DNA from 3 places in the Neptuniibacter sp. 2_MG-2023 genome. Region 3 is predicted to be linked to each of the others. Evidence: predicted binding sites of a transcription regulator. Region 3 holds the regulator's gene; each other region holds the start of a gene.

Region 1 (10,890 bases), on a different contig from region 3:
AAGCGTCCAGCATGCATTTTCCCTATACAGCGTTCAGTGGGATCTAAAAGTATAAGTTTAAGCTCATTGATAGTTGGGGGCGAGAGGTTTGAAAGTGGCTTTTGTTCGTTTTTCAAATCAGAAAATTGCTGGTTACTGATCAACTGATTAAGTGTTATCGCATCCCAAATATCCGGTAAAGCCATTAAAGGCTCCAGCAGTCCTAAACGTGCGGGTGTTATTATGCCGCGCTCTCGACTGAAATATTTTCGGACGCTTAGGTCTGTGTGGACTTTTAATAATGAGTTGTCGCGAACATTACTACTAAAATCCATCTCTTCAAGGCCCAAAATAATTGTTTTGAGGTTCCAATTACAACCTTTAATTAACTGCCAAACAGGCTCCATACTAGTTCTTGAACCCAAGCTATATTTGATGGCATCGTGGGCTAAGGTCGTATTAGGTAAAAGAGTGATGATTAAAAAAGTGGATTGGAAGTCTAATAAGCATTCAGGCGTTTCAATAAAACAGTAGGGCGTTTCCCTACGACAGAAAGCCATCCATTCATCACGTGTGTTAAGTTGTTGAAGTACTGGGATAATCACTGTTAAAGCCTAAAACGAATGTTGTTTTCTATACGGGTCAAGAGTAGTAGGCTAAAAATCCACATCGACTGGGTGTAAACTCCGTCTCTTTGCCCCTAGAGGGAAATTTATGAGCTGTTATGATGGGTATAAAACCACAACCGTTTGTTACTGCGAGTATAACGAAAGCAAAGGATAAGAACCATGAAGTTGCTGAACCGTTCAGCGTTTGTTGTGCTACCGCGAGAACCCTTTGCAAATTGGACCAATAGTCTTGATGTGGATGCCGATGGTTTACATCAGTGCTTATCTCTAGAGGAGCAAAGGCGGGAAGGTACTGTATATCTTATCGCAGAGGTAAGCTCCGAAGCTGATTTTAGCAAAGCATTAGAAGCCCAGTGGTTGCAGATTTTTCAAAATGAACTCTCTGCGTGGGACGAATTAGGGGATTGTTGGCCCCATGAACTGACCTATGAATCATTTAAGCAATGGTTTGATGTTTATCCACAGATTATGGCGATAGATTTAAGTTCACAACCATTAATGATGGCGAATTTAGACGAACTTTAAGCGTTAACGTTTGTTTGATCTTTTTGGAGTATATAGATGGAACAACCAGTAAATCCTTATGGGCTGCGTATGCACCCTATGCGAGATACATTATACAGTGAGTTACATTCTCGCCCCTTTCAGGTGATTCAAAGCCCTGCTCGAATTACTCACTTAGCCGTTATGTGTGATGAGGAAGAGAGTCAGCAGCAATTTGAACATCTTAAAGAGTTGTACCATCATTTTGGAATTAAACCGCCACTAGTTGATGAGCTTTGTTATCACTGTGATTTTGATAAGTTACGGATACGACGTGAAAAACATATGGAGTTCACGACCTATACCTTTATCAATACAGATATAGAGCAGGGTGGGAACCCTTTTGAAATTACCGGCTTAACCCCTCTGCCTGAAGGCTGGTTGGCGGATATTCCAGGTACCGTGATGTGTGCTTTCCATCTGTCAGTTGAGGATGCGCGTCAAACTCAAGAGTTAAACCTTCCTCTTGTTAAGCGTTTCTTTGAAGGGATGCGTTTAGTCGGAAGTAGCCCTCAAGATGGTGATGCTCGTGTTTGGACGACCTTTCAGACCCATGGTGATGGCTTTGGTCGTTTTCTTATCTATAACAAACAGATGAGTGATAGCCAGTTAGGACGATTAGTGCAAAGGATTATGGAGATTGAAGTCTATCGATTGATGTGTCTGCTCTCCTTACCTACTGCGCGCGAGATTAACCCTACACTAGGGGCTATGGATCAGAAATTAGCCGATGTAACTTATCATCTAGCCCATAGCAAGGATATTGATGAACAGGAGCTATTATCACGGTTAACCGATATGGCTGCTTGGGTAGAAGATTGTAGAGCGAGAGCTACATTTAGGTTTAGTGCTACTTATGCTTATCATGATCTTGTCATTAAGCGTTTGGAAGAGCTAAGAGAAGACGAGGTCTCAGGACATTTAACAATTACAGAGTTTATGACACGCCGATTAACCCCAGCGGTTAAGACCTGTCGTGCTACCAGTAATCGCTTAGAAGATCTATCTCGGCGTATCGACCGTGTAGCTGAGATGATGAGAACGCGTGTTGAGTTATCCATACAGTCACAAAACCAAGATCTGTTAGCCTCAATGGATCAGCGCTCTAAAGTACAGTTAATGATGCAGCATACAGTGGAAGGTTTATCGGTTGCTGCCATTAGTTACTACACTATAGGCTTGTTAAAGTATCTCCTAGAGGCGCTTTATAACTCGGGTATTGAGTTAAATAAAGATCTGATTATGGGTATATCTGTGCCGGTTGTAATTGGCTTAGTGGCGTTTACAACACGGAAAATACATAAACGCTTTTTGAAAATGGCGATAGATCAAGTAGCCAAAGCAGAAAGTGAAAAGAAGGCCGAAAAATGAGTATTGCAGCAATTATTAAAACTAAGTTGGAAGCGGGATTATCTATTGCCCATCTAGAGATTGAAAATGAAAGTCATATGCATTCAGGGCCGGCAACCGATTCCCATTTTAAAGTGACGATCGTCTCTGAGGATTTTGCAGGTAAGCGCTTAGTTCAGCGTCATCAACTAATATATGGCTTGCTTGCAGAAGAGATGAAGCAACCAATACATGCTTTATCAATGCATTTGTTTACCCAGTCTGAGTGGCATAAAAAGGGAGAGACTGTTATGCCTTCCCCTAAATGTTTAGGGGGTTCAAAAGCAGATCATTAAGCTTAGAAAGCAAGGTGAAGTTGGTTAAGCTTAAGGCAAAGTTGTTTGAATCAGAGTGTTGATGCTTGTCAATGTTTTCAGTTAGGTAGAGGAGGAGACTGAAGACATAAAGAAGCAGAATAAATATAAGGGGAACCTAATGCCTATTGAACACCATGCTTTAATTAATGATTTTCCAGAGTACCGTGAACGTATTCATGACTTAAAAATGAAAGATGATCGGTTTGCTAGTCTTTTGGGTGAATACCATGAACTAACAAAGCATGTAGAGCATATGGAAGCGGAAATTGAAGCTGTTAGCACTCAGGTTGAAGAGGAGGCGAAAATAAAACGTCTGAAGTTGAAAGATGAGTTATTCGCCATGTTACAAGCCTAACCTTGTAATCGCTTAAAATGATAAAAGCCTGCATTTAATAATGTGGGCTTTTTTGTTTATATGAAATGCATAAGCTCCGTTATACTGAGCCTATCTAGACGATAGGGAGCTAATGTGAAAAATTTTTATGATTGGCGGTATATACTCGATGTCGCTATGGAGCATCGACGAGAGTTAATAAAGGCAAATATTATTGCTCTATTCGCGGCTATTGCCTCTGTGCCTTTGCCTCTTTTCTTACCTCTGTTAGTCGATGAGGTCTTATTAAATAAACCTGGTTTTATCGTTGAAACTATCAATCCGCTCTTTCCGGATGATTGGTTAGGACCTGTGCTCTATATCAGCGTGATTTTAATAGTTACCTTATGTCTTCGTTTTATCGCCTTAATGTTTAATGTTTGGCAGGCGAGGCAATTCACTATTATCTCTAAAGATGTGACCTACCGCATTCGTGAGGGACTTTTACAACGCTTAAAACGCATATCTATGGCTGAGTACGAAACTCTGGGGAGTGGGACTGTTACCTCTTATTTTGTAACCGATTTAGATACGATTGACCGCTTTTTAGGTAGCTCCTTAAGCCGTTTGTTAATTGCCACATTATCAATCATAGGAACCGCTGCCATTTTATTATGGATGCATTGGCAGCTAGCCCTCTTTATTCTCTTTTTGAACCCTGTGGTTATCTATTTCACTACATCTATAGCTAAGAAAGTTAAACATCTAAAAGGGCGTGAAAATAAAGCCTATGAATTATTTCAGGCAGCCTTGACTGATACTCTAGATAATATTCAGCAGATTCGCGCCTGTAATCGTGAGCAACATTATTTATCACGTTTAATTGATGATGCCCGCGTTGTTAGAGATCGCTCTAGTGCTTTTGAGTGGAAGAGCGATGCTGCTAATCGTTTTGGCTTCGCTATTTTTATGGTGGGGGTGGACCTATTTAGAGCATTATCGATGTTAATGGTGGTGTTCTCAGATCTGTCTATTGGTGAAATGATGGCTGTCTTTGGTTATCTATGGTTTATGATGTCGCCAGTGCAAGAGATACTTGGTATCCAGTACAGCTTTTACAGTGCTCAGGCCGCTTTACAGCGAATTAATAGTCTATTGGGCTTGGCTCAAGAACCTGAATACTCTTTACAGCATAACCCGTTTGAAGGTAAACGAACTGTTTCTGTCAGCCTGCAAAATATCCATTTCAGTTATATGGATGATCAACCCATACTTAAAGGTGTCTCACTTAATATAGAAGCGGGACAAAAAATTGCTTTAGTTGGTGCAAGTGGTGGTGGTAAATCAACATTAGTACAAGTGCTGTTGGGGTTGTATCCGGCAAATGAGGGTGAGATATATTTTGATGGTATCTCTGTAAAAGAGATTGGCTTAGCCTGTGTTAGAGATAATGTAGCCACTGTTTTACAGCAACCCGCGTTATTTAATGGCACGATTCGCAGCAATTTAATGATGGGGCAAGACTTTAGTGAAGCTCAGCTATGGCAGGCATTAGAGGTGTCTCAACTAAAAGGTTTTGTGGAAAACCTTGAGAGCGGCTTGGATGAACGAGTGGGGCGCCAAGGCATACGTTTATCGGGAGGGCAACGCCAGCGCCTTGCCGTGGCACGTATGGTGCTTAGTGATCCTAAAGTTGTTGTGTTAGATGAAGCGACCTCAGCTTTAGATTCAGAAACAGAAACTTCATTACATCAAGCTTTAGAAACATTCCTGAAAGGTAGAACAACTATCATTATTGCTCACAGGTTAAGTGCTGTGAAACAAGCTGATCATGTTTACGTATTTGAAGATGGAAAAATATGTGAACAAGGGCAGCATGAAGAGTTAATAAACAATAATGGCTTGTATGCACGGCTTTATGGTGATTATCAATAAAGCGGTCTTAAGGTTGTATAATGCGTAAGCAGTTTGAGTGGCGAGAAGATAATAAAGTTGAACTACTAGTCGATGGTGAAAATTTCTTCCCTGTAATGTTGGCTGAGATCGAAAAAGCGCGATATAGCTTGTTACTGGAGTTTTATTTTGTCTCTTCTGGTGTGATTACGAGCCGTTTTGTTCAAGCACTGATTAGAGCTGCACAACGCGGTGTTATGGTTAAATTGATCATTGATGATTTTGGATCTTATCGCTTCTCCAATGCAGACCGTGATGTGTTGAAGGCAGCAGGCGTTGAAATCGTTGTCTATAACCCACTGCATGTGAGCAAATTTACTCGAAATTTTGCCCGTGATCATCGTAAACTACTTGTTGCTGATCAGCGCGTCGCGTTCATCGGTGGTACAGGGTTAAGCGATGTATACTGGTTAGCAGATGAAGCTGGTTGTCCTTGGCATGACCTTATGGCTCAAATTGAAGGACCGGTTGTAACAGACCTTGTCACTATGTTTAATGAATTGTGGCAACGTTGTACAGCACAGGTGCTTTCGCCTGGTGGTAGTCTGGAACAAAAAGGTAACTCGAAGGTCAGAGTATGTACTGTTCAGGGACTCTATCAACAGGATATAAAAGCGAGTTTTTTGAAAAGAGTGAACAGTGCCAATAATAATGTGTGGTTAATGACCGCTTATTTTTTACCCTCTTTTTCTATGCGACACGCTTTACGGCGAGCTGCAAAAAGGGGAATAGATGTGAAATTAATCATTGCTGGGCCCCATACCGATCAACCTTGGGTATTCCACGCTTCTAAACGATATTACAGTCGTTTATTAAAAGCGGGTGTACGGATTTTTGAATATCAACCGAGATTTCTTCATGCAAAAATGTCGGTGGTTGATAGCTGGGCGAGTATAGGTTCATGTAATTTGGATCATTGGAATTTACGTTGGAACTTAGAAGCGAATATTGAACTGCATGATGAACAATGTTTAGAACAGATGACTCAGTTATTTAATGATGATTTGCTTCATTGTCAGGAAGTAACATATGAAAACTGGTCAAAAAGACCATGGCATCGTCGATTAAAAGAGACCTTATGGGCATGGATCAGCCATTTGGTGCTTAAAATAAGATAGAGAAGGAAGTGGAATTATGAATAAATTTACAATTGCAGCGGCTTTAGCTTGTTCACTAGCACTTACTGGCTGTGTGAATAGTTTAAGTGGAGATACTTATTCTCGTAGTGAAGCGCGTCAAGTACAGCAAGTGCAGTATGGCGTTGTGCAGTCTGCACAGCTTGTTGTTATTGAGGGAACAAATTCAGTTGTGGGCGCAGGTGCTGGAGCTGTCGTGGGTGGCGTAGTAGGTTCTAATGTAGGTGGCGGTAAAGGGAAGACCATAGCAACTGTTTTAGGTGCAGTTGCCGGTGGTTTAGCCGGTAAGTCAGCTGAAGAATCACTAACTCAGACTCAAGGCCAAGAGGTTACTGTCCGCCTTGATAATGGCAATACTATTTCTGTTGTTCAGGAAGTTGCTGATGGTCCAATGTTTAGATCAGGTGATCGAGTACGTGTATTAACTGGAAGTGGTACTGCTCGCGTAACCTATTAATCTTCTAAAAAATCGATACAAGGGTGGGTGGCTTTGCTACTACCTTGTATCGATCTCTAAATAGACGCAGTTTTTTGAAAGCTTGTTCGTGATGATTGGCTGTTTAAATTAGTTTTTCTTAATTGTTACTGTGCATTTTCCTCTCATATAGATTGCTATAAGATGCATGTTTTTTAATAAGGCTTTTTTGTATATGCCCTGTAATCATCAAGCTCATATCGGATTAACTGACCCTAAAAGCCCAGAAAATGTAGGCGCTATAATGCGTGCTGCGGGATGCTATAACGCTGCATCGGTGAGTTATACCGGTAACCGTTTTAATAAAGCTCAAGAGCAGGGGCGCCGTTTACAAACTGATACACGTAATGCTGTTGAGCGGATCCCTTTAGAACATGTAGAGTCTTTTAAACAAGCTATACCTAAAGGAGCGCGGCCGGTTGCTATTGAACTGGTGGAAGGGGCAACATCGTTAATTGATTATCAGCACCCTGAAAATGCGTTCTATATTTTTGGCCCAGAAGATCGATCTATAGATAAAGAGATTGTGGCTTGGTGTGAAGATGTAATCTACATACCTACTGTTGGATGTATGAACTTGGCGGCGACGGTTAATGTAGTCTTATATGATCGGATCGCTAAGTTGGGGCCCAAAGCAGATGGGGATGAATTGATTCGTCGTTCGAGGGATCGTAATAATCAATTAAAAGTATAAAGTTGGCGCAGGCGTAAGGTAATTAGTAGCCCGCGCCTCTATTATTACTTCTCAGGTGCGTGGAAGTGTAGGTAAAGATCCACTAACAGCTCTGGAATTTGAGAGCACATTTCTGCACAAAGATTTTCGTCATCACGTATTTTGTTGATGTCATCTTCGTCAAATAGCTCAGACGCAACCATAATCGGTAGCAGCATTTGGGCTACATCATCGTCGGCTTTATTGGAAAACCAGTTGTCTTCCTGAGTAAATACACCCTCCATGAACGCCTGAGACCACCAAGCAAGAGGCGCAATATCTTCATCTTCTTCTGGATCTAAAGATAGTTCACAAGGAAGCTCGATCTCTCCATCACTGTAAAAGTTGGCCCCGATGCTGGCGTAGAAACGTTTTAGTAGGGACATAATCTCTTTTTCTTGAGCGTCTGATTCCCACTTAGGTGTCTCATCGAATACTAATTCTAGCCATGTCTCTTCTGCCAGCGGGGTTGGGCTGATATTTAAAGCACAGAAAAGACCGTGAACACCAATAAGATCAAGACAGTCTTCTGAGACGTGATCTGAATAAAGAAAATCATCCAATTGATCCAACTCAGCGTCGGTCAAGGTATTTGCAGTGTTGAGAGACATGAAACTATTCCATAAAAGATAATGAGGTTGATTTTAGCCTGCTAAGTAATAATTAGCAGCTTTTTTGTTTGTCCTAGATGACCTAATTGGAGTGACAAGCTGTCTAGCTTTCTGGATAATCCGTGCATGATTTCTAGCGCCCTTCAGATCTTAAAAGACGTATTTGGTTACGAACAGTTCCGTGAGCCTCAAGCTGAGATAGTTGAGACACTGGTTAATGGCAGCGATGCGCTGGTTATTATGCCAACAGGGGGAGGAAAGTCCCTTTGTTATCAACTTCCAGCACTGATTCGTCCAGGAACAGCGGTGGTTGTCTCGCCTTTAATTGCCTTGATGCAAGATCAAGTTACCGCGCTCTCCCAGTGGGGGATTAGAGCGGGTTGTTTGAATTCTAGCTTAGATTTTTCTTTAATCAATGAAACAGAGCATCAGTTAAGAGCGGGTGGTTTTGATCTTCTCTATATAGCGCCGGAACGTCTATTACAGCCAAGAACGCTCTCACTCTTGCAAGAGTGCCCTATCGCCCTGTTTGCGATTGATGAAGCGCATTGTGTATCTCAATGGGGTCATGATTTTAGGCCTGAATACCTACAACTCAGCCGATTAGCAGAATTATTTACGGGCGTCCCTCGCATTGCATTAACGGCAACCGCTGATCAACGTACCCAGCAAGAGATTGTTCACCGTTTGGCACTACATGAACCCGCTGAGTTTATTCAAGGCTTTGACCGGCCAAATATTCGTTATCGAATTGGTCAGAAAGATAAAGCTAAGCAACAACTTCTTAAGTTTTTAAAGAATGAGCATCCTAAAGATTCCGGCATTGTTTATTGCCTTTCCCGTAAACGGGTAGAGGATACGGCTGAGTGGTTGAGTGAGCAGGGGTTTAATGCACTACCTTACCACGCCGGTTTGAGAACAGATCTGCGTAGCCATAATCAGCATCGTTTCCTGACCGAAGAAAATATCATTATGGTTGCAACCATCGCATTTGGTATGGGGATTGATAAACCTAATGTTCGTTTTGTTGCTCACTTAGATCTACCAAAAAGTATCGAAGCTTATTATCAAGAAACAGGCCGTGCGGGACGTGATGGTTTACCTGCGGATGCTTGGATGGTTTATGGTTTGCAGGATGTAATGTTTCTACGCCAAATGCTAGAAGGCTCACAAGCGCCGCTGGAACAGAAAATAGTCGAGCAGCAAAAGTTGGAAGCTATGCTGGGGTTGTGCGAAATAACATCATGCCGTCGGCAAGTCCTATTGAGCTATTTTGGTGAAGATGATCATGCTCCCTGTGGAAATTGCGATACTTGTTTAGAGCCTGTACCTGTATGGGATGGCACGGATGCGGCGCGTAAAGCTATATCTGCGGTTTATCGTTCAGGGCAGAGCTTTGGTGTAAACCATGTTGTGGATACATTATTGGGTAAACCTAATGATAAAACTGAACGTTTTCAGCATCAGAAACTATCTACTTGGGGTATAGGTAAAGATTTAGATAGAAACCAGTGGCGTTCGGTTTTTCGTCAACTGGTGGCACGTGGATTTTTAGGTGTGAATGTTGATCAGCACGGGGTTTTACACTTAACGGATCGTTGTCGTCCCCTATTGAAAGGTGAGGAGAGGATACAGCTACGTAAAGATCAGCGTCAGCATACGCCTTATCGTAAGAATCAAGTACCGCAAAGTAAATTAGAAGCGGCCGATTATGCTTTATGGAATGACCTTAAAGCTACACGTAAGCGTTTATCGGATGAACAAGATGTACCGCCCTATGTGATCTTCCATGATGCAACGTTGATGGAGATGGTGATGTATCGCCCACAAACCTCCGATCAGTTTAGACGTTTAAATGGCGTAGGTGAACGGAAGTTAGATCTGTATGGAGCTGATTTTATTAGTGTGATTGAGCAACATGAGGGTAGTGGTAAGGATGAGGTTGCAAGCCAAGCTCAAGAATCGGTTTTGCTTTATAAAAGTGGTATGACCGTTGATCAAGTTGCACGCCAGCAGCATCTATCTGCCAATGCTATTTATGCTCATCTAGCGCAGTCTATTTTGAAAAAGGAGTTGGCTGTAGATGATGTTATTGAATTACCGAGTAATGAATTCAAAAATATTGAACAGGTCATCTTAGAGTGTCAGCACGAGTATGGCCATGCTTTAAAGCCGGTCTATGATGCTTTGGCCGGAGCTTATGAGATGGGTGTATTGCGTTGTATTAAAGCAAGTATGGATGCCTTGTGAGTGAGGAGCTTAGTTTAACGGCACTGTTTATCAGTGGTTTTATTTCAGCTACTTTATTAGCTGGTGGTTCTGAGGTTTTGTTAGCTTGGCAGCTAAATGAAAGCATACATAGTGCTACCAGTTTATGGCTAGCTGTAACGGCGGGAAATGTATTAGGTGGTGTTGTTACTTTCTTGATGGGGCGAGGGATAGCGCACTATTTTCCGCTACGTGTTTTTGATAAGCCGCGTCAGCAGAAGGCCCAGAGTTGGATAAAAAAGTACGGCGCCTTCTCTTTGCTTTTATCTTGGTTACCTATCATTGGAGACCCTATCTGTTTCATGGCCGGATGGTTGAAAACAGCTTTTATTTTAAGTGTACTAATGCTTACACTAGGGAAAGCAGTACGTTATCTGATTATTGTTGGCTTGTTTTAAAGCGGTTTAGATAAAAAGTAGGATCTTAAGTAATGTCACAGCGAACGCTATGGGGTAAATTGAGATTAACGATTTTAATCTTAGTGCTATTGGTTGTGGCGTTAAATGCTTGGCTCTCTCGGGTTCGTTCTACGGATTGGCAGGAGTCATTATGGGTGGTTATTTAT
Region 2 (10,890 bases), on a different contig from region 3:
GTTATAACAACGGGATGTTGTATAACTTCTACACGGTTGCTATTGCTTCGGGTGCCGCACCATTGCTGATCTTTATGGGCGTAGGGGCGATGACTGATTTTGGTCCCTTGTTGGCGAACCCTAAAACACTGTTCTTAGGTGCTGCTGCGCAATTTGGTATCTTTGCGACTGTATTAGGGGCTGTTGGCCTAACGGCGATGGGTGTTATGGACTTTAACATTCAGGAAGCCGCTGCTATAGGTATCATCGGTGGTGCTGATGGACCTACAGCAATCTATGTTACGAGCTTGCTTGCTCCTCACTTGCTTGGTGCAATTGCGGTAGCTGCATACTCCTATATGGCGCTTGTTCCTCTGATTCAGCCGCCAATAATGAAAGCATTGACGACAGAAGCAGAGCGTAAAATTGCGATGCATCAGCTACGTCACGTGAGCAAGGTTGAGAAGGTTCTTTTCCCAATCTTGTTGCTTGTATTGGTTGCCTTATTGCTGCCTGATGCTGCGCCATTATTGGGTATGTTCTGTTTCGGTAACTTGATGCGCGAGTGTGGTGTAGTGGATCGTTTAAGCGATACTGCACAAAATGCACTGATCAATATCGTTACAATCTTTTTGGGATTGTCAGTAGGGTCTAAATTGTCTGCGGATAAATTCTTAGATCTTCAGACACTAGGTATTCTGTGCTTAGGTATTGTTGCATTCGGTATTGGTACTGCTTGTGGTGTTATCATGGCTAAGATCATGAATAAAATGGCAGGCGGTAATGCTATTAACCCACTTATAGGCTCGGCAGGTGTATCTGCGGTTCCTATGGCTGCGCGTGTATCGAATAAGATAGGTTTAGAGGCTAACCCTCATAACTTTCTGTTGATGCATGCTATGGGGCCTAACGTAGCGGGTGTAATCGGATCTGCAGTTGCTGCGGGTGTGATGATTAAGTTTGTAAGTTAAGCTTATTTCAAGACGACACAAGCAAGTGATTAAAAAAGGCTGCCAATTGGCAGCCTTTTTTGTTGAACTTGGATTTAATGTCCGGACAGAACTTCGATATGAGCTTGTACACTAAAGGCGAGCGATATTGGGTTATAACCGCCCTCTAAAATAGATACTATGCGGTTCTTACTATAAGTCTTTGCCGCATCCATCAAAAATTGAGTGACCCAGCGATAATCCTCTTCATTTAGCTTTATATCTGCCATTGGGTCTTCATGGTGAGCATCAAAACCTGCGGAGATGATGATCATATCGGGCTTATGTGCTTGTATCGCAGGTAGCCACCTTGATTCAACCAATTTACGGAATACCATACCATCACTATGGGCTTCCATAGGGCAGTTTATGATATTGTCCCGCTGGATATCGCTATAGCGTTTGGGATAGAAAGGGTGCTGAAAGGTCGAGCACACTAATACTTCTGGCTTGTCTTTAAATATATCAACGGTCCCGTTTCCTTGATGGACGTCAAAATCAAAGATAGCCACGCGTTCTATATCTGGCTGCTGTAAAGCATGCATGGCAGCAATTGCCGCATTGTTGTAAAAGCAGAATCCCATAGGATTATTATGCTCTGCATGATGCCCTGGCGGACGTACAGCGCAGAATGCGTTTTGAACTTTGCCTGCAATTACCCTGTTTGTGGCTAATATGGCTGATCCGGCTGCTAAGCTTGCCGCATGTAATGAGTCTGGGCATAGGGCAGTATCTTCATCAGTATAGATAATACCTTGTTCCGGAAGTTTCATTTCTAAACGTTTTTGATGGAGATGGGCATGAGCTAATTGGATCTGCTCAGGGAGAACGTGAACAGATTGAATCTGTTCAAGTTCTTGCATCAGCCCTGTTTTTTCCAGTACTTTCTTAATGGCGACAAGGCGAATAGGACTCTCTGGATGCTCTGGCCCCATATTATGTAAGCCACAATCATCATGTGTGATAAATGCTGTAGTCATAAGTATCTATTTTTATATGTTTTTATGTAGTGTACCTGAAACCTGTAGATGAAGATCTCATCATATTGTATCAATACCCCCAGATTACGCTTAGTGGGAGCGGTTTTTCTTGATCTGGGTCATTCGCGTTTAGTTGTTCTCCCTATAGGATAGTCAACACAGCATAGAACTGTCTTGGCACCAAGTGTTTCACCCTACGCTTGGTGCTTTTTTTTGTTTTCAGTAAAGGCTTTTGTCTTGAGGCCTCCGCTTTTATACTGCATACATATATGTAACTTTATCGCGGATGGTTGAGTGGCTAAGGTAGATTATTCTGACAAACAAGTGTTGCTGATTGAAAGTAGTGGCAACATGCGTGCAACAATCTTCTATATGCTAAGAAGCTTAGGTGTAGTGAACCTTAAAGCGATCACTATTAATGAGCGAGTTCTATCCGAAATATCCGAAAATAACTACGATGTTATTCTGCTTGGCCATAATGTAAATGATAGTGTGGCCGGTATTCAGATTCTTGAAGAGTGCCGCTATCTTGGTTATATCAAACCAAGTGCCTGCTGGGTTTTTATGACCAGCGATTCGTCGCAAGAAGTCATTTTACATGCAATTGATAGCCGCCCCGACGAGCTTATTATGAAGCCTTTCTCTATTGATGAGCTTAAGCATCGATTAGATAGCATATTGTTTCGTAAAACTATTTTTAAGCCTATTGATGATGCGCTTGAGATCGGTGATTACCCTACGGCCATAAATTACTGCAAAAATAACTTTGCTAGTTATGATGCCGAATATGATGAAGCACAGTTAATATTATCGCGTTTATTAACTCAGTTTGGTAAATCGCAGGAAGCTGCCAAAATTGCAGAAAAGCTCTATTGGAAAGGCCATGATAAAGAAGCGGGCTTGTGTTGGGCACAGGCGCTTCTAGCGCAAGGTAATATTGAAGAAGCGCAGCGATTGTTAAATGAGCTGATTAGTGAATACCCTTTGTTTATTGTTGCTTACGACCTTTTGGCTTCTAGTCATGAGAAAAATGGTGATCTTGAGTTAGCTTGTGAAACAGTGAATGAAGCCACTCAACGCTCACCATTAGGTATTCCGCGTCAAATGGAGTTGGGGCGCTTAGCTACTCAAACGAAAAAGCTCGACCTCGCTGGAGGTGCTTATAAAAAGTCGATCGCATTAGGTCGGCATAGTTGTTATAAGTCGCCAGAACCTTATTTACGCCTAGCAAATGTAAAGCGAATAGAACTCTCTGCTGCTGAAGGAAACGCAGAAGTAGGGCTTCATAATGAGTTTGAAAGCATAATTGAACAGGCTTATAAAACCTTTCCTGAAGATCATCTGTTAAAAGTAAAAGCGTCATTGCTGAAAAGTGAGCTGTATAACCAACTTGGTGACACTGAAGCGGCAAATAAATGCACACGTGATGCCCAGAGAGCTAATTCGGAGCTATCCACACCGTTAAACTTAGAACGTGAGTTACTCAATGTAATGGGTGATGCTGTACCGCTGATCGAGCCTGAGAAGACGAAGCGTGCAGCACCAGTGGTCAGTAAAAAACATGACCCTGAGATGAGTGTCAAAGTGAATCGCTTAGGTGTTAAGCATTACCTCTCAGGTAAAATGCCTCAAGCCCTCAAATATTTTGGTTTAGCGACCGAGTATGACACGACTAACGTTAATGCGTTGCTCAACTTGGCTCAGCTTTTTCTTGAGTCGGCGAGAGATACCGTAGATAAGCGCGCAGAGCGCTTAAAAATGGTAGAGCGTTATTTAAAATTATCGAGCCGATTGGTTTCTGATGGCGTTGAGAAAGATAAATACCACCGATTGCAACACTACTTAGAAGAAGGGGTAGATAAGATACCTGATGGATCTTTGGGGAACCTTATACGCTAATTTTTTGTAAATAAGAATGGAGCGTATTACTACGAGGCTGCTATGCCGAAGCTGCGGTCATGAATAAGATGATTATAGGGCGACTGTAAGAAGAGCGTTTATCGCAGACTTAGGAGGTCATTGGATGCTGTAGAGGTCAGTTATCTGAAAGTAAGGCGATAAACGTTTAGCGCTACTGTAAATCAGAAAAAATATAGTTTTTTAATACCTCCAGCGATTGATTGTTGCGTTGTTTCAATGAAATGCAGCTATATTTCACCATTAGCTCTGCTTTGGGTAATGGTCTAAACACTGTCCCTGTGACACATGTATGCTTTAGTGGAGCGGCTAACGTTGCTATACCTTGACCTGCCGCGACCATAGCAATGGCCACTGAACGAGGAGTGGCTTCAATAATTTTCTTAGGGCTAAACCCTGCTTTGTGACATTGACCAATGATTTCATCGTACAGGGTGGGGTTGGTATCTCGTGGAAATAAAATTAAAGTCTCTTCTATTAGGTCGCTAAATGTTACTTCACTTTTCTGTGTAAGAGGGTGAAAATTGGGCAAAACTACCCCAGTCTCATCGGCTTTGATAGGAATTGTATCAAGTAATTCATTGTCAGGACGGTACAAAATGAACGCTGCATCTAGGCTTTCATCAATGACGCTCCGAATTAACTTATCTGATGTTGTTTCTACAAATTCATACTCGCAATTAGTTAATTCAGTATTCAATTTTTGTATGATACTGGGTAGAAAGCCGGACATGACTGCACTGGAATAACCAAGCTTTAGTTTATTTATTTTGCCATGACCAATAGAGTTAGTTCGCATTGTAATGGTGTTAATGTGATCAAATATACTTGGCAAGGATTCATATAAATACTGACCGGCATTGGTGAGTTTTATTTGTCTTCTTTGTCTATCAAACAATTGGCAGTTTAGGCTTTCTTCTAGTTGTGCTATTTGACGAGATAGCGCTGGTTGGGCCACGTGAAGCTCTTCGGCTGCTTTACGAAAGCTCAAGCAATTGGCAATTACCCAGAAATAACGGAGTTGGCGTAAATCGAAGTTGAATTGATATAATTTAGGTATCAAATGATTACATTTCCATATTGGACTGATATGGGTTTGCTGAAGATAATAATATCTACTTAGTTTTTTTAATCAACTTATGTGGATAATTATGAATATACAAGTTTTAGTTAAAAGCTGTATTGCTGCAGTGATCTTATCTGTTTCTGGTTTAACTTTTGCCGAATCTAACCTTGATAATCGACAGTTAGCAGAGCAACTTAATCAAAAATGGGACGACTTATTCAATAAAGGCGACCTTTCTGCACTTACGCAACTTTATAATGAGCAAGCAGTGATCTCACCAGGTAATGGTCAAGTTTTAAAAGGGCAGCAAGCGATTGCTGAACTATTTAAAGGATTTATTGATGGTGGCGTTCATAGCCATAAAATCTCAATAATTGAGATTGAACGCGAAGGTAATGTTTTGTATCAAGTTTCGAATTGGCAAGCATCTGGGCAAGCACAAGATGGTGTAATTCCAACTTTTGGTGGTGTAGTGACTTTGGTTTCAAAGCTCAATGAAGCGGGTGAGTGGAAGTTACAAGTACATAGTTGGAACATGGGTAAGTAATTATTTGGTTGTCTAATCGATATGTCAGAAGGGTGAAAAGTAATCTATAAAGATTTTACTGCATGTAGCGAATTGGTAGTGTTGTATTAAATAGTAGATTTCACCCTGTTCATGCCAAGGTTCAAGGACGAACGATGTTGGTTTGCCTCGATAATCTTATGAAATTTATAGTCCTATGCCTAAATTAATTTAGATCATCATTCCTACACAGGAAGTGTCTGAGCTTTAAGGTTTTAATCACGCTTTAATTAGTCAAAATATACGGTTTTATTGCATCGGAGAATATTCTGAAGTGTGGTAGTACTGAATATGTTTTGACGGCTTTGAGGTTGATTCAGATGTGTGGTGTTAAAGCATTATGCTGTCTTATGTGGCGTATGCGACCGTATAGGTCAGCTTGTTTGTATTGGTAAATAAGCTGACATTTAAAAGTTAATTTTATTTAACTTATTGTTTTTAAGATATTTTAAAGGAATGGTGTCCCAGAGAGGATTCGAACCCCTGGCCTGTCCCTTAGGAGGGGACCGCTCTATCCTACTGAGCTACTGGGACTGAAGTAGGTGTGAAATTCTGCGAGATTCTAGCGCTAATTCTATGAAGAGTCACTAGCTAGGCGTGGTATTAGGATGGTTTAGGCTTTGCCTATCCTGTTTTGAGCTTTATAAAGTCCAGAGCTGCCTGCTTTAGTGTAGAGCTGATCCTGTTTTTTCTGTCCGCGCACAATGGCTAGTAACTGGGTTACATTTTGTTGACTGCGGTGAATCGCTTGCTCGTTACGCTTATTTTTATGTTGTAACTCTTTCAAATACTGCTTGATAAGCACGTAGTGTTCAGCTGCTTGCGATAAAAGTGGGCTGTCTTCTTCCGTGTCTCCGGGGAGTCCATAATCACCCGCTTCGATGTTATAACCGAAAGATTTCAGTAATTCTACGCGTTCGAGGGTGAAATTATGGAAGCTATTGAGCAGCGCCATTTTTTCCTGAGTGGTATCACTCAAGCGATCGATGTCTTTGCTGCTCAGAGCTTCAAGCTCTTTGTCGTAAATAGAGCTGAGTGATTCTAAAAGCAAAATACCCTGCTCTAGCAGGGTATTAAGTTCTGTTATTTGTTGCTCAGTCATGTCATTGCTTTAAAGTAGGTTATCAAAGTTAAGCATCTTTTCAGCTACGCGTTCAGCGTTAATCTGATAGCTACCACTTTCTATTTCCTGTTTGATTCGCTCGACACGTTCATTGTCCACATCAGGTGTGTCAGACAGTTGCTTGTCAACATTCTGCAGTAACTGTGCTGCATTGCTGAGATTGACTGTATCACCTTTATTGGACGGGGGCTGCTGGGCAACTGCACCGTTGCCATTTTTGGCAGCGTTACCTTGCTCATTAGTCCGTGCACGAGTGCTTGCCGTCTGTGATGATGACAGGCTCGTGAGATCATTAATCATTTATCCGTCCTCTGTACTGTATCTGAACAAGCTTATCGGCGGCTCTTAATAGAACTTTAAGAAAAAATTAAATTATTTTCTTGTGGTGTTATAAATGTAGTATAGCAGTTGAATTATGGCCAATCTACTTGGGAGTGAGGCTAAGGGACTTGTACTAAACCCGCTTGGATTATTTTAGCTTTAACCATCACACCTGAACGGTCATTTCTGACTTTGATCTGTTCTCCTAGTGTTCCGCTTTCGAGGGCAGTACCTGATGTTCGGATGCTTACACCATTAAGCTTGGCTTCGATAATAAGCGCGTCACCTTTAGATACAGCTAAAGGTGCTTTGAGCATTGATGTGGTTATTATCGTATCGGCGGCGATGCTTCTTTTATTTGTCCAGCCTATAATGTCTTGGAGTTTGGTAAAATAAACCGATCTTAAGGAGGTGATCTCAACCTCTTTAAGTTTTATATCTTGCATGCTGATATAGGTTCCGCGGGCTAAACTAGATTGTGTGACCACAGCTATATCAAATTCTTTTACTTCTGCTGTTATGAATAGCTGCCAAAGAGGTGATGGGCAGCGTGCTTTTAGGGTGATGCGACTGCCGCTGCCTTTTGGTGTTTGAAATTCATAAGGGGCTAAGCAGGTTTTTAGTTTGATTTTTCTGCTAATCGGGTTAAGTTTGATCTCTACACGTGTGCCAGTCCCTATGTTGCTGTAGTGTTCATAGAGGTAATGTTCAGCCGACTGCTCAAGTTTTTCTGCTTCACCAGCAGCAAAAAGCTGTAAGGGTGACAAAAGAAAAGTGGTTAGTAGGAAAAGTCGTGTTAAATTATAAGTATTCACGTTGTGTCATCAATATTCAGGGTGGCGTATTTGTGTGTAATATAAAAATAGAATTGATTTAATCTCTACGGGATTGTTAGATCATGTCAGGTATCCTAGATAGTGTAAACCTACGTACTCAGATGGTGGGCCAGAATAGGCTCGAACTATTATTGTTCGCTTTGGAAAGCGATCAGCAGTACGGCATTAATGTGTTTAAAGTACGAGAAGTTTTACAGTGCCCAAAACTTACAGAGGTCCCTAGACAGACTTCTGCGATTAAAGGGATGGCACATATTCGTGGTGAGACAATTCCTGTATTGGATCTGTCAGAAGCGATTGGGCGTGAGTCTGTACCTAAAGATCAACGTCGCGACTGTTTTTTGATTGTCGCTGAGTACAATCGTCGTACATTGGCATTTTTAGTGCGCCAAGTAGATCGTATTCTGAATACGCAGTGGGATCAGATTATGGCTCCACCAACAGAAATAGGTGTAGAAAACTATCTGACAGCTATTTTTGAGCACGAAGATCGACTGATAGAGATCTTAGATGTTGAGCAGATTCTTGCTGATCTTTACCCTATGCCTACAGAGGTAAGTAAAGAGGTAGCTGATGATCAGCTTCGTGAAAAGGCCAAAGAGTACCAGATACTTATAACTGATGACTCTTCGGTTGCGCGTAACCAAATGAAGCGTAGTTTGGAAGGTCTAGGGATTAAAGTTACAGCTTGTAATAATGGTCGCCAGGCATGGGATTTCTTATGTGATTTGGCCGATCGTGGGATTGATGTTACGACTCATTTTTTGATGGTTATTTCAGATATAGAAATGCCTGAAATGGACGGTTATACCTTAACTTCTATGATCCGTGATGATGAGCGTATGAAAACTATGCATGTTGTTTTACATACATCCCTATCCGGTGGTTTTAACGTATCAATGGTTAAAAAAGTTGGGGCTGATGGCTTTCTTGCCAAATTTAACCCTGATGATTTGGCGACAGCGGTTGTGCAACGTATTCATCAAGTTGAAACAAAGTAGCAGCGCATGTTGAATAGGAGTGCCTACTCTTCATGAGTATTACGCCTCGGGCTGGTTTTGCTATTACGGATTCTGATTTCGAACTATTTAGTCGCTTTCTTGAAGAGACGAGCGGTATATTGCTGGCTAAACATAAGCAATACCTAGTTCAAAGCCGGTTGGGCAAAATCGTTCAAGAGCAAAACTGTCTTAGTTTAAAAGACCTGATTACTAAACTTCAGAGCCCCGCTTCAATGAAATTGCGTGAGCAAGTTATTGATGCGATGACGACGAATGAAACGTTATGGTTTAGAGATGTACATCCGTTTGATATTCTTAGAGATCGTATTTTACCTGAGCTATTAAGTCGTGGATCAGGTTCAAAAATACGTATCTGGTCGGCTGCATGTTCTACCGGACAAGAACCATATTCCATCAGCATGACGTTTGATGAGTTTAAAAAGAAAACTCCGGGTAAGTTGTTATCAGAAGAGATTGTTGCCACCGATATATCTACGCAGGTATTAGCCCAAGCTCGACGTGGTGAGTATGAGATGTTAGCGATTGGTAGAGGGCTTTCTCAGGATCGCTTAGTTCAGCATTTTAGTGAGACTGCCGGTGGTAGCTGGGTTGTTAAGCCTGATATTAAAGCGCGTGTGCGTTTTCAAAGCATTAATCTGTTAGGCCAGTATTCTGCGCTGGGCCAGTTCGATGTTATTTTTTGTCGTAATGTGTTGATTTACTTCTCCAGTGAGAAAAAAACTGAAATTCTAACTAAGATGCATTCGGTGTTAAAACCTGGAGGTTATCTGATTTTGGGAGCATCAGAGTTTTTGTCAGGTTTATCTGATAAATATCAGATGATTCATTGTCAGCCTGGGATAATTTATCAAGCAATCTGATAGATATCCGATCTATATTAAGCCGTAGATCTCTTTCTGCGGTTTAGTTATCTTCCGCTTTCCGCTTTCCGCTTTCCGCTTTCCGCTTTCCGCTTTCCGCTTTCCGCTTTCCGCTTTCCGCTTTCCGCTTTCCGCCTTCGCCTTCCGCTTTTATCTCTATTTGTTTGCCGGGCGGCAAAGAAGAGGTTTTATATTGCCGTTTCTCGCCGGTAAATTTAGCGGATATTAGTCTGTGTTTTTATATCTATTTGTTAAATAAAGATTTTTTTGTTTTGGTATGTGTATTGCTTAATAGAACGTATTCAATAAAGGAGATCGTTTGATGGCAATTAGCTTTGATGCAGCGCTGGGGATACATGATGATGCACTATTATATCGTGCACGTCGCGCAGAAGTGCTGGCTAATAATATTGCTAATGCCGATACGCCTAATTTTAAAGCAAAAGATTTAGAGTTTTCTCAGATCTTAAATCAGGCATCTGAGATGACAATTAAACAGGCGGCAACATCTCCTAAGCATCAAACAACGTTATTAAGTCCTGATCTTGCCGCTGACATGATGTTTCGTATTCCTTCTCAGGCATCTGTTGACGGTAATACGGTTGAAGTTCAGCAAGAGATGGCTCGTTACACTGAGAATGCACTGGATTATCAGACATCTTTCCAGTTGTTGAATAAAAAAATAACAGGGCTGAAATCAGCGATTAAAGGTGAATAGTCATGTCTTTGAGTAATGTTTTTGGTATTGCAGGGTCAGCGATGAATGCGCAAACGATCCGCTTAAATACTACAGCAAGTAACATGGCAAATGCTGAAAGTATCAGTTCTAGTATTGATGAAACCTACCGCGCACGTAAGCCTGTTTTTTCGGTGCAGCAAACAGATCCACTTGCTGATAATGAGTTTGGGGTTGCAGCAGGTCAGGGCGTACAAGTATTAGGTATTGTTGAAAGCCAAGCAGAGCTGCGCAAAGAGTATAACCCTGAGCATCCAATGGCGGATGAACAAGGTTTTATCTATTACCCAAATGTTAATGTGGTAGAGGAAATGGCAGATATGATCTCTGCTTCTCGTTCCTTCCAAATTAATACTGAAATTCTAAATACGGCCAAGCAGATGTTGCAACAAACCATCAGCCTTGGACAGTAATAAACAAATTAAGACGCGAGGCTAAATAGCCATGAGTACTGTAAGTGGCGTAAATCAAAACGTCTTTGAACAAATCAATCAGA
Region 3 (10,890 bases):
TCAAGCACAACTTCATCTTTTAGTTGGTCTTTCTCTTTTTTATAAACTTTACGTGCTTGGTCGCGCTCAATAACGGCAACCTTTTCACCAACGGCTTCTTTGATAACGGCGCCGGGTAGGATCTTTTCCTCTTTGCGGGTAGCCACCATAAACATGCCGTGTACTTGGTGAGCGAGTAGATCTTCTGTTAAATGGCAAGGTGAAACCCAGCCATAACGGCTCAATTCTTGGCTTTTACAAGGTGTAAATGTTTGTTCCAAGAGCTTTTCTTGTAACTGTTCCTGTGTGTATTCGAAGGGTTCAGTTAAACGATAAAAGATGACATTCTTAAACCACATAGCAGCTCCTGATAGAAAAAAGGCAGTGCATAGTAGCAAGAAATGTTGTGGATGGAAGAGGAAATTATAGGTTTATGACGAAATTAATTATCTAAATAGGGTGCTTAGGGATTTATTTTTTTAAAAGCTGTATTAAGGGACTTATCGACATAGTATCCGTAGAGATCTAAGGTGTTGATGCCGACCATCTTTTCTGCAATTTCCTCACCTTTATTGTTGAGAAAAAGCAGTGTTGGGGTTGCCCATGCATTGTACCGTTGAGCAAATGTATTAGCGCCTACCTGTTGCCCGTTAAAATCTTTAATGCTACCTCCTGTATTAATTTCAAGCTCGCTAAAGAGCGTAGTGCTCTCATAATGACCACTTAAAAGCATTGGATGGATGATCTCTTCGGTAATAAGAAGACAGTAGTTACAATTAGGTTGCGAGACTAAGAGCATCACAACTTTTTCCTGACCTGATGAATTTCTACCAGTCTCTACATAGGCTTGCTGTAAGTCTTTTGTTCTCGGTATTTCCACAGCCCAGATCGCTTGGCTGATTATTAAACAAAAGATCGGTAGTAATCTAAACATGTAAATTCCGGCGTTTATTCTCAGCGTAGGGGCTGAGTGTTTATAGTTGTTCGATGAATTCTAAACTATGTTCAGTAACTTCATCCATATAAAGGTCGCGAAAGAAGTGATCAGCTCCCTCAATTTGAATGCTTTGTACCGCATCGTTGTTTAAAGTTTCCAATTTTTCAAATAGATCGGCAACAATAGTATCTTCACTGCCACTGAAGACTAGTGTTGGCAGTGTAGTTTTAGATAATAGCGTGGGAGTATCAAGGCGTGGGTTAGCTTGATAGTAGTTTACAAAGCTTGAAGCGGCTACTTGCGTATCTTCACAGTAGATAAAATCTGTATTGGTAAGCATGTTATCTGGGGCTAATTGAATAGCTTTTTCTAGCTGATCTGGCAGTGAGTGTTGGTAGCGTTTGTTGTAACTCGCTGCTTCATATTGTTCCGACCAAGTTTGCGGAGCAATTAAAATTTGTCCTTTTATAACAGGGTCTGAGTGTGTATCCGCATACCAAGCTGTTTGATTCCCTCCCCGGGAGTGGGCGGCTAATATTATCGATTGGCTACCTTGTGTTTTAAGCCAGTCCACCCAAGCAGCTATTTCAGGAATTGCATCGGTATGTTTATGGGTGTGAGGAGTTTTACAGTCGTACATACCATGCCGATTATCCAGGCCTAAACTTAAATTGATAGCTAGGCTACTCATGCCTTCATCAGCCAGTAGCTCTTGCCATGTGGCAATGATCTCCATGCCATTGTGGGCGAGTGTGCCGTGGGTGATGAGAAGTATATTGTTAAAACCGTTCTCTTCTGTCAGGTGCAGGTTGGCATTTAAGTCGAGATGCTTATATTTTAGTGTGATCTCTTCTGCATATAGGTTGCTGGAGTTAAGAAGGCTGCTAGCAAGGAATAGGGCGATAATAATACGGAGCATAGAAATACCTAAACGGCTTGTTCGTCAATTAAGTTATAATGATATTCTTAAAAGAAATATGCAAGCCGTTTCAGTATTCTATTAGAGGTCACTTGTAGTGTTTAAAGGCCTTCGTAGGCTAGAAGCGTATGTACTGGGACACCTGCATCTTGGATTTTACTGGAACCTTGAAGATCAGGTAGGTCAATGAGTGCAGCGGCTTCTGATACTGATGCTCCCAATTTTTTGATAATGCTGCAGGCCGCAAGTATTGTTCCGCCTGTAGCGATTAAATCGTCAAAAACTAAAACTTTGTCTCCAGAAGTAACTGCATCAACCTGCATTTCAACGGTCGCTGTGCCATATTCCAGCTTATATTCTTGTTCGATTGTTTGGCCTGGAAGCTTCCCTTTTTTACGGACGAGAACTAAGGGAATATTTAGATGGTAGGAGATAATAGAGCCGATCAAAAAGCCTCTGGCATCAATGCAGGCGATATGAGTAATATCACTATCAACATAACGCTGAATAAAAGCGTCAGAGATCATGCGCAATGCTTTCGGGTCTTTAAATAGGGGGGTTATGTCACGGAACTGTACGCCAGGTTCAGGCCAGTCAGGGATGGTTCGAATAACTGACTTCACATAACATTCGTCGTATGACATTAAAAACTCCTTGGAAACTGCTTGTTGATTTGGCTCAATGCATTTTAGGGGAGATAAAGGTCTAATGAACCCGTTGGGTTACACATTGAGATGGCTACTTTTTGTGCGACTGACGAGCACCGGTAGTCAATATGCCGGTGCTCTTTTATTTTATCGATCTTTAGCAGTGGCCGTTTTTACCACATTGAGCACTTACTGGTTCAGTCGCATCACTTTCTATAATCTCTCCAGATAATCTGTAGAGTTGCTCTATATCTTCTATATGAACCTCTTTACCTTCAACGCGCAGTAAATTAGCTTTTTGGAAACGTGTGAAAATACGGCTGACAGTTTCTACGGCTAAGCCTAAGTAATTACCAATCTCATTACGTGACATGGATAGACGGAAGCTTGTTTCAGAATAGCCTCTTGCTTTAAAGCGTTGCGATATTTTCACCAAGAATGTTGCTACACGCTCTTCTGCATTTTTCTTTGATAAAAGAAGCATCATCTGTTGCTCTTCGCGAATCTCTTTACTCATAGTGCGTAAAAGCTGGCGGCGTAGTTCCGGAAGCTGCCCCGACAGATCGTCGAGACGCTCAAATGGAATTTCACAAACGGTTGTAGTTTCTAGTACTTTTGCTGAGACAGGGTATTCGTTGCAATCAAATCCGCTCATGCCAACAAGTTCACCTGGAAAATAGAATCCAGTGATCTGTTCTTCACCTTCATTTGTGATGGTGTAGGTTTTAACGGTCCCTGCTCGAATCGCATACACGTCAGTGAACTCGGAACCTTGGTTAAATAGGTGCTCCCCTTTTTTTAATGGTCGGCTTTTATCGATAATCCTATCTAACCGTTCCATCTCTGTCATATTAAGCGAAACGGGGAGACATAATGAGCTAAGACTACAAGTGTTACAGCTAACCTGCTGCAAACTGCGCAGCTTCCCTTCGTTTGTCTTGTTATCACTCATAATACATTCCTGTTGTCGTTATAATCGAGTGGCTACATTTTGATTATGTAATATTTCTGTAAATACGGAAAGTTAAATAATCCGTGAGAATCGCTGTGAGCTAAGGTCTTTTGGTATATAAGCATCAAAAGCCATGCATATTCTGCGAATTAGTAACCGACCGGCGGGTGATACGGTAATGCGTTTTGTGTCCATTTGAATAAGACCATCGGTGGTAAAAGCGCTTAGCTCTTGCTGGGCATCGGCAAAGTACTGATCGAATTGGATACCGAAGCGCTGCTCTATTGGTGCTTTTTCTAATTCGAAATGGCAAATAAGATGAGTGATGACATGGCGTCGGATAATGTCATCTTGGGTTAAGCTTACGCCGCGTTTAATTGCATGTTTTTCGCTTTCTACTGTATCTGTATAAGCTTGCATCTCATGCTGGTTTTGATAGTACACAGAACCAATTTGACTAATGGCAGATACCCCCATGGCAACTAAGTCACATTCAGAATGTGTTGTGTAGCCTTGGAAATTTCTGTGTAGTTTTCCCGTGTTTTGCGCAATAGCTAATTCATCATCAGGTTTAGCAAAGTGGTCCATGCCTATATAGACATAACCGGCATTGAGTAGTTTACTGATAGTTGATTCTAGAATAGCAAGTTTCGTCTCTGGGCTAGGTAGTGTTGATTCATCGATGTGACGCTGTGGCCTAAAACGATCTGGCAGGTGAGCATAATTAAATACAGAGAGTCTATCTGGGTTCATCTCAATAACGGTATCTAATGTCTCGTTAAAGCCATCAAATGTTTGATAGGGCAAGCCATAAATAAGATCAAGGTTAAGTGAGCGGAAGCCTTGGCGGCGAGCTTCTTCTAAAATGGCAGAAGTTTGTTCAACCGATTGCACACGGTTAACAGCTTCTTGCACTTTAGGGTCTATATCTTGTAAACCTAAGCTAATGCGATTAAAACCGATCTCTCTTAATACTTGGATTGTTTCTTCAGTGGCTTCTCTTGGATCTATCTCAATAGAGTAATCGCCGGAGTCATCATCTAGTAGATTAAAATTAGCCCGCATCTGCTGCATTAACTCTCTCATCTGCTCATGGCTAATGAAAGTAGGCGTACCGCCGCCCCAGTGAAGCTGAGTGACCTGACGGTCATTACTATACCATTTGGAAAGCTGAGCCATCTCTTTATACAGGGTATCCAAATAGGGCTGTGCTTTCTTACGATTTCGTGTAATGACCTTATTGCAGGCACAGTAGTAGCAGACGTGTGCGCAAAATGGGATGTGCACATAAAGAGAGAGTGGCGCATTTAAGTCGGCAGAGTTCTGTCCTGTTGTCACTAAATCCGAGGAAGATAGTTCAGGATCGAACTGAACGGCTGTTGGGTAAGATGTATAGCGTGGACCTGAAAGGTCGTATCGCTTGATTAGATCTAAGTCCCATTTTATCAGGTTGCTATCCACGAATGTTTCCCTCGTTATCTCGACTGCTGCCATCACTGACAGTAAATAATCTATTAGTAACTAAGCTTGGTTTAACTCTATGGCTAATTCAGTATGCCTTGCCAAGGGATTGTGTAGAGTCCCATCAGTATAATCAGGCTACCAGAGAGGTGTTTTGTTAGTTTTCGTTGTAAAACTGTTTTTACCTGTTGTGCTAAAACGCCAGTTAAAAGCATAGTGGGCAGCGTGCCTAATCCAAAAGCGATCATTAATTGTGCGCTTAAGGTCCAGTCCGCAGCGGCGGATGCCCATATGAGTGTGCTATAAACGAGACCGCAAGGTAGCCAGCCCCAAAGTACGCCGAGCATGAGTGCTTGGCGTAATGTTTTAACCGGTAAAAAGTGGCGTGCAAAAGGGCTGATTTTTTTCCAGAGATAGGAGCCTAGATGCTCAACCTTGGTCAGACCTTGCCACCATTGTGCTATATAAAGTCCCATGCTGACTAACATTAAACCTGCAAATATTCGTAATGCGAGTTGTATGCTTGGGTTTTCAATTAACCAACTTACACTGCCGAGTAATGCCCCCGCTATAGCGTAGCTGGTAATTCGCCCGCTGTTGTAACCCAGTAATAAGCCAAAGCCTTTCATACCATTTGGGCTGCTAAGGGAAACTGTTGTCGCAATACCACCGCACATACCAAGGCAATGTGTACCGCCGAGTAAACCTAGCAAAAATGCGGTTGGTAGTGAGAGTGCTTCAGTCATCCTTATCCTTAGGAGAAGGTTTTTTTACTTTGGCGTCATCGGGAATCAGTGCTTCGTCATCGTCATATAAAATGCTATGAGCGGGGCTGTCCAAATCATCATACTGACCATTATTAACGCTCCAAAAGAAAGCCCAAACGGCACAGCTCGCTAAGATGATAGCGATTGGAATAAGGAGAAAAATAATGTCCATGGGAATCAATAACCCTTAATTTTTAAAGGAGTAATTCTACCTGATTTTGTTGTTAGGGGTTAGTCTTCAACGTTTCAGATTGATGTTTGATTGGGCCTAATTTTCTTTTCTTTAAGCGGTTCAAACGCATAGCATTACTGACAACAACAAGCGAGCTTGCAGACATTCCTAGTGCCGCCATATAAGGAGCAATAAAGCCAAAAGCTGCAAGAGGAAGCGCCATAAGGTTATAGAAAAGAGACCAAAATAAATTTTGTTTGATGATTCGCTTAGTTTTTCGAGCGAGTAAAATACCGTCCACTAAGCGTAGTAGGTCGTGACTGATTAACACTCCGTCAGCATTAGTTTTTGCTAAGTCTGTTGCGCCGCCCATAGCAATCGATGTTTGGGCGCCAGCCAGTACAGGAATGTCATTTATTCCATCGCCTACCATGACGACCTGTGCGCCATTTTCTTGAAGGTTTTTCACATGACTTAGCTTTTGCTCAGGAGAGACGCCTGATACTGTGTTATTAATACCTAAGAAAGTGGCTACTTCCTCAACCGCAGATGAATTATCGCCTGTTAGCATTTCACAGGTTAATCCCAGTTGCTGTAGATGTTTGATGGTCTGTTGGGCTTCTCTGCGAACTTGGTCGTTGAGCCTAAACCAAGCTAAAGCTGAATTTTCATTGCAAAGGAGTAGCCATTGACCACTGGTTTCTGGCAAAGGGGGTTGAGGTTGTGAACAAATCTGGGATGAAAAGTCTGGTTTTCCTATACGGTAGCGCAGATTACCTATAGACCCTTCGAGTCCTTGACCTACTTCATTATGGATATTGGAAGCGTTCAGTTCGGCTGATTTCTCATGAAACGCTTTGGCTATAGGGTGTTCACTATGTTTTTCAATCGCCGCTGCAATTTTAGTACATTCGCTTTCACTGAGATCTGTTAAGGGTACGATTTGCTGTAGGCTCAGATTGCCTTGAGTCAATGTGCCGGTTTTATCAAAAACAATATGGGTGGCAGTGGCTAGGCTTTCTAATACATGGCCGCGGGTAATCAATAACCCATTTTGTCTTAAGGTACCGGTTGCTGCAGTCAGTGCTGTCGGAGTTGCTAGAGAGAGTGCGCATGGGCAGGTGACAACGAGAACTGAGAGTGTAATCCAAAAGGCTTGAGAGGGTTCAACTAGCCACCAACTGAAGCCAACAATAATCGCTGTTAGTAGAACCGCAGTGACAAAATAACTAGCGACTTTGTCGGCGACTTTAGCTACATGAGGTTTTTCCTCTTGCGCCCGTTCGAGCAAACGAACAATGGCAGATAACTGGGTCTCGTTACCTGTTTGAATGATCTTGATGGTAATTGGGTTTTCTACGTTAATTGTGCCGCCAACAACCTTATCATCGATTTGCTTGCGTATAGGTAGGTATTCACCGGTTAATGCGGATTCATCAACTGAGCTGTTACCCGCGGTGATAATGCCGTCAGCTGGGATCGTATGGCCTGGCCGTATAATGACATAATCGCCTACCGTTAAGTCTTTGACGGGAATTAGTTGCTCATCATTGCCGACGATCTTTAATGCACTTGCAGGTAGTAAATTAAGTAAAGAGTTCCCCGCACGGCCTGTGCGGTGACGGGCTTTCATCTCAAGGAAGCGACCAATTAAAAGAAAGAAAGTAAACATGGTCACTGAATCAAAATAGACTTCGCCGCTATTTGTGATTGTTGCCCAAACGCTGGCGAGATAGGCGCCACCTATAGCTAGTGATACAGGAACATCCATAGTGAGATGTTTGGTTTTGAGGTCTCGCCAAGCCGCCAGAAAGAAGGGGCGTGCGGCATAAAAAATAACGGGGGAAGCAATAACTAGGCTTGCCCAACGCATGAATGTGACGTATCTATTTTCAATGCCCTGAATGTCACCGCCATAAAGAGCAACCGCGATCATCATTGTTTGCATCATCCCTATACCGGCAATACCTAGTCGGCGGGTTGCTCGCTTCTGTTCTTGTTCTAAAAGCTGCTCTTCTTTATCAGGGTGATAGGGGTGGGCTTGATAACCTATACGGTATATTTCAGAAAGCAGGGTGCTTAATGGGGTAACTGTTTTATCCCAAGTGATACGCGCACGGTGGTTAGTTAAGTTAACGTGTGCTTTCTCAACGCCAGGAATCCCTTGAATATGATGTTCCAAGAGCCAAACACAGGCTGCACAAGTGATGCCTTCAATAACGAGGGAGGCTTCGGATAAGTTGTCTTTAGTAATGACAAAGTCTTTCTGGATATTAGGTTCGTTATAGAGAGTTAGTTCTTGAAGAAGTTGTTCAGGTAACTCTTTGCTTCTAATTTCAGGTGAACCTGCTGATTCGGTACGATGCTTATAATAGGTATCTAGCCCACTATTAACGATGGTTTCTGCTACAGCTAAACAACCGGGACAGCACATGTCACGCGGTTCATCATTGATAATGGTTGTGAAATTGCTACCAGGTGGAATAGGGAGTCCACAGTGGTAGCAATTTTTTGATGAGTGGTTGTCCGTCATTAGTTGTGCGCTGGTTCTAACTCAATACTATTTTGATCATAAGGCGGATGGATCTCCGCACGTAAGTTCCAGCTAGCAGAATCATCTTCTAAGATAAGGTAACGTTTACCTTTAAGGGATGTTTGCAGGCTACCGGTATATGAATTGGTGCTTGGAACCTGTTTTAGCATGATGTTTTGATCGTACTGTTGATGCGTTGGATGCACGATACTTAGTGTTAAATGCTTAGGCTTTTCGGTCTGGTTTGATCTGAAATGTACCATTAGATCGCCTGTTGCATTATCAAGTTCAAGAGTGCCTGAGACGCCTAAAGCTTTAGCTGCTTCTGAATGGGATTTGTCAACAAAGTGGCCCCGTGCAACTTTGTACATATCATCTTTAACTATACCGTCGTGGGTAATGATAGATAGGTAAAGGAAAGAGGTGCCATAAATAACGACGGCAATGATTGGCGCTAAAATAAACCAGAGCCAAGGCTGTCTGTACCAAGGAGCAATCGGTGTGTTGTCTTCTGAATTCATTGTTATATACCCCAAAAAAAAGCTGCAAGTTAAATGCGTGTACGGTTACACATTTAACGGGCAGCTATTCTAACCTATTTACCAACAAGGTGGTGCATAAATGCACCACCTTATGTTGATATTCATCAGCAACTTAGCGTTTCGGCGCTGGGCCAATAAAGCGGTTTTCCTCTTTTATAGAAATTGAAGGGTTATCTAATGCTTCAACCTCAAAAAGAATATTGTTATTGGCTTTGCTTAAGTATTTAGCTGGAATAGCAATACGTATAGGCAGATCCAATAGTTCACCGGACTTAATCATTACAATCTCATCGCCCATATATTTCATGCCTTCAAGTCCTGAAACTTTAATGCTGAATTCATGATCAATCTGCTCTTTGTTTGCGAGCTTGAGAGTGTAAGTATTTTCAATCATGCCATTAGAGGTTTCAGCGAATAGCTTGCCTCGGTCACGCAAAATATCTACTTCAAGTGGGATACGGCTATATAGTGTATATCCGAATGCGATAAACATCGCGCAGAGAACTGCAAAGTAGCCTATTAAACGTGGACGTAAAATATGAGTTTTATTCCCGGCTAACTGATGTTCTGTTGTGTATTTAACGAGGCCTTTTTCATAGCCTACTCGTTCCATAATATCGTCACAAGCATCGACACATGCACCACAGGCGACACACTCATATTGAAGACCATCGCGTATATCGATTCCGACAGGGCATACGTGAACGCAGTGGTTACAATCAATACAATCACCTAAGCCTTCGGCTTTATAGTCACTCCCTTTTTTACGTTTACCTCGGCTTTCACCGCGCTCTTCATCATATGAAATGATAAGGGTGTCTTGGTCAAACATGACGGATTGGAAACGTGCATAGGGGCACATATAGATACAAACTTGCTCTCTTAGCCAGCCTGCGTTTCCATATGTGGCAACCGCGATAAAACCAATCCACCACATCTCCCAAGGGCCTAGTTGGAATGAGAGAACGCCATCGATGAGTTCTCTTATCGGGGTGAAATAGCCAACAAAGGCAATCGCTGAGGCAATAGAGAAAAGGATCCAAAGTATATGCTTAGCGCTTTTTCGCATGAGCTTTTCTGTGCTCATACCTTCGGTTTTATCCATGCGCATGCGTTTGTTACGGTCACCTTCAGTCATGCTTTCGATCCAGATATAGATCCAAGTCCACACAAATTGTGGGCAAGCATAGCCGCACCATAAACGTCCAGCGAATACAGTGAAGAAGAAGAGGGCGAAAGCAAGAATAATAAGTAACCAAGATAACAACATGAAATCTTGTGGCCAGAACGTCATGCCAAATACATGAAATTGGCGGTTGGGTAGGTCAAATAAGACAGCTTGACGGCCATCCCATGTAATCCAAGAAAAACCGAAGAACATTAGAAGCATAATGAAGCTTGATGCTTGACGGAATTTTTTGAAAATGCCTGTATAGTCTTTAACGTAAATGTGCTCACGTTTTGCGTACAGATCAAAATTCTCCTCAGAATTTTTCTTTTTCTTTGGAGTGACGTCTTGAACTGGGATCTGATTCATATCGTTGCTCACATACTCACCAGTGATAATTGAAAATCAACTTTGCTAATACCTGCTCAATGCATTAGCAAAGCTGAATATTTTAAACGATCTACAAAAAAAGGCGATATGATCCATATCATATCGCCTTTTATTTTCAATTTCTGCACTTACTTATTTGACAAGCTATATACGTAAGCGGTGATCAAATTGATTTTGTCTTCGCTTAATAGGTCTTTATGAGCAGGCATTACACCAGCACGACCGTTACGAATTGTATGAGCAATGTTCTCAAAAGAGCCGCCATATAACCATGTGTTATCAGTTAGGTTTGGTGCTCCTAAGATAGGCAGGCCTTTAGCGTCAGCGCCGTGACAAGCAGTACAAAGTGCCTGGAATTGGCCTTTGCCGCGTTCAGCTGCTTCACTATCAGACTCTGCTCCGCTTAGTGATAGAACGTAGTGC

The links. Region 3 encodes FNR, which switches genes on or off when oxygen is low (the NO sensors DNR and NnrR bind a similar motif). Its sites were predicted from a motif close to TTGATNTANATCAA; they were not measured.
Region 1: Q4486_RS06185 (YdcH family protein) is a predicted target of FNR. The motif match lies at 2,895-2,908, and genes of this name have one in related genera.
Region 2: Q4486_RS15075 (histone deacetylase family protein) is a predicted target of FNR. The motif match lies at 2,058-2,071, and genes of this name have one in related genera.

Annotation. Positions count from the first base shown of each region.
Region 1 is NZ_JAUOQC010000004.1:235,706-246,595, reverse strand. It holds gene Q4486_RS06205 (hypothetical protein) at 1-584, opposite strand, end outside; gene Q4486_RS06200 (hypothetical protein) at 768-1,133, shown strand; gene Q4486_RS06195 (DUF3422 family protein) at 1,170-2,522, shown strand; gene Q4486_RS06190 (BolA family transcriptional regulator) at 2,519-2,836, shown strand; gene Q4486_RS06185 (YdcH family protein) at 2,976-3,212, shown strand; gene Q4486_RS06180 (ABC transporter ATP-binding protein) at 3,327-5,105, shown strand; gene Q4486_RS06175 (phosphatidylserine/phosphatidylglycerophosphate/cardiolipin synthase family protein) at 5,126-6,241, shown strand; gene Q4486_RS06170 (glycine zipper 2TM domain-containing protein) at 6,258-6,716, shown strand; gene Q4486_RS06165 (RNA methyltransferase) at 6,910-7,428, shown strand; gene Q4486_RS06160 (YecA family protein) at 7,473-8,057, opposite strand; gene recQ (DNA helicase RecQ) at 8,184-10,307, shown strand; gene Q4486_RS06150 (YqaA family protein) at 10,304-10,723, shown strand; gene Q4486_RS06145 (hypothetical protein) at 10,756-10,890, shown strand, end outside.
Region 2 is NZ_JAUOQC010000021.1:23,261-34,150, reverse strand. It holds gene Q4486_RS15080 (sodium ion-translocating decarboxylase subunit beta) at 1-950, shown strand, start outside; gene Q4486_RS15075 (histone deacetylase family protein) at 1,025-1,948, opposite strand; gene Q4486_RS15070 (tetratricopeptide repeat protein) at 2,243-3,847, shown strand; gene Q4486_RS15065 (LysR family transcriptional regulator) at 4,020-4,928, opposite strand; gene Q4486_RS15060 (DUF4440 domain-containing protein) at 5,017-5,478, shown strand; tRNA gene Q4486_RS15055 (tRNA-Arg) at 5,954-6,030, opposite strand; gene Q4486_RS15050 (flagella synthesis protein FlgN) at 6,110-6,598, opposite strand; gene flgM (flagellar biosynthesis anti-sigma factor FlgM) at 6,608-6,919, opposite strand; gene flgA (flagellar basal body P-ring formation chaperone FlgA) at 7,060-7,755, opposite strand; gene Q4486_RS15035 (chemotaxis protein CheV) at 7,839-8,777, shown strand; gene Q4486_RS15030 (protein-glutamate O-methyltransferase CheR) at 8,810-9,658, shown strand; gene flgB (flagellar basal body rod protein FlgB) at 9,981-10,376, shown strand; gene flgC (flagellar basal body rod protein FlgC) at 10,379-10,807, shown strand; gene Q4486_RS15015 (flagellar hook assembly protein FlgD) at 10,839-10,890, shown strand, end outside.
Region 3 is NZ_JAUOQC010000002.1:147,847-158,736, forward strand. It holds gene rdgC (recombination-associated protein RdgC) at 1-338, opposite strand, end outside; gene Q4486_RS03215 (thioredoxin fold domain-containing protein) at 443-913, opposite strand; gene Q4486_RS03220 (alpha/beta hydrolase) at 954-1,835, opposite strand; gene Q4486_RS03225 (adenine phosphoribosyltransferase) at 1,937-2,479, opposite strand; gene fnr (fumarate/nitrate reduction transcriptional regulator Fnr) at 2,640-3,434, opposite strand; gene hemN (oxygen-independent coproporphyrinogen III oxidase) at 3,507-4,895, opposite strand; gene Q4486_RS03240 (sulfite exporter TauE/SafE family protein) at 4,979-5,641, opposite strand; gene ccoS (cbb3-type cytochrome oxidase assembly protein CcoS) at 5,634-5,834, opposite strand; gene Q4486_RS03250 (heavy metal translocating P-type ATPase) at 5,887-8,367, opposite strand; gene Q4486_RS03255 (FixH family protein) at 8,367-8,888, opposite strand; gene ccoG (cytochrome c oxidase accessory protein CcoG) at 9,022-10,446, opposite strand; gene ccoP (cytochrome-c oxidase, cbb3-type subunit III) at 10,596-10,890, opposite strand, start outside.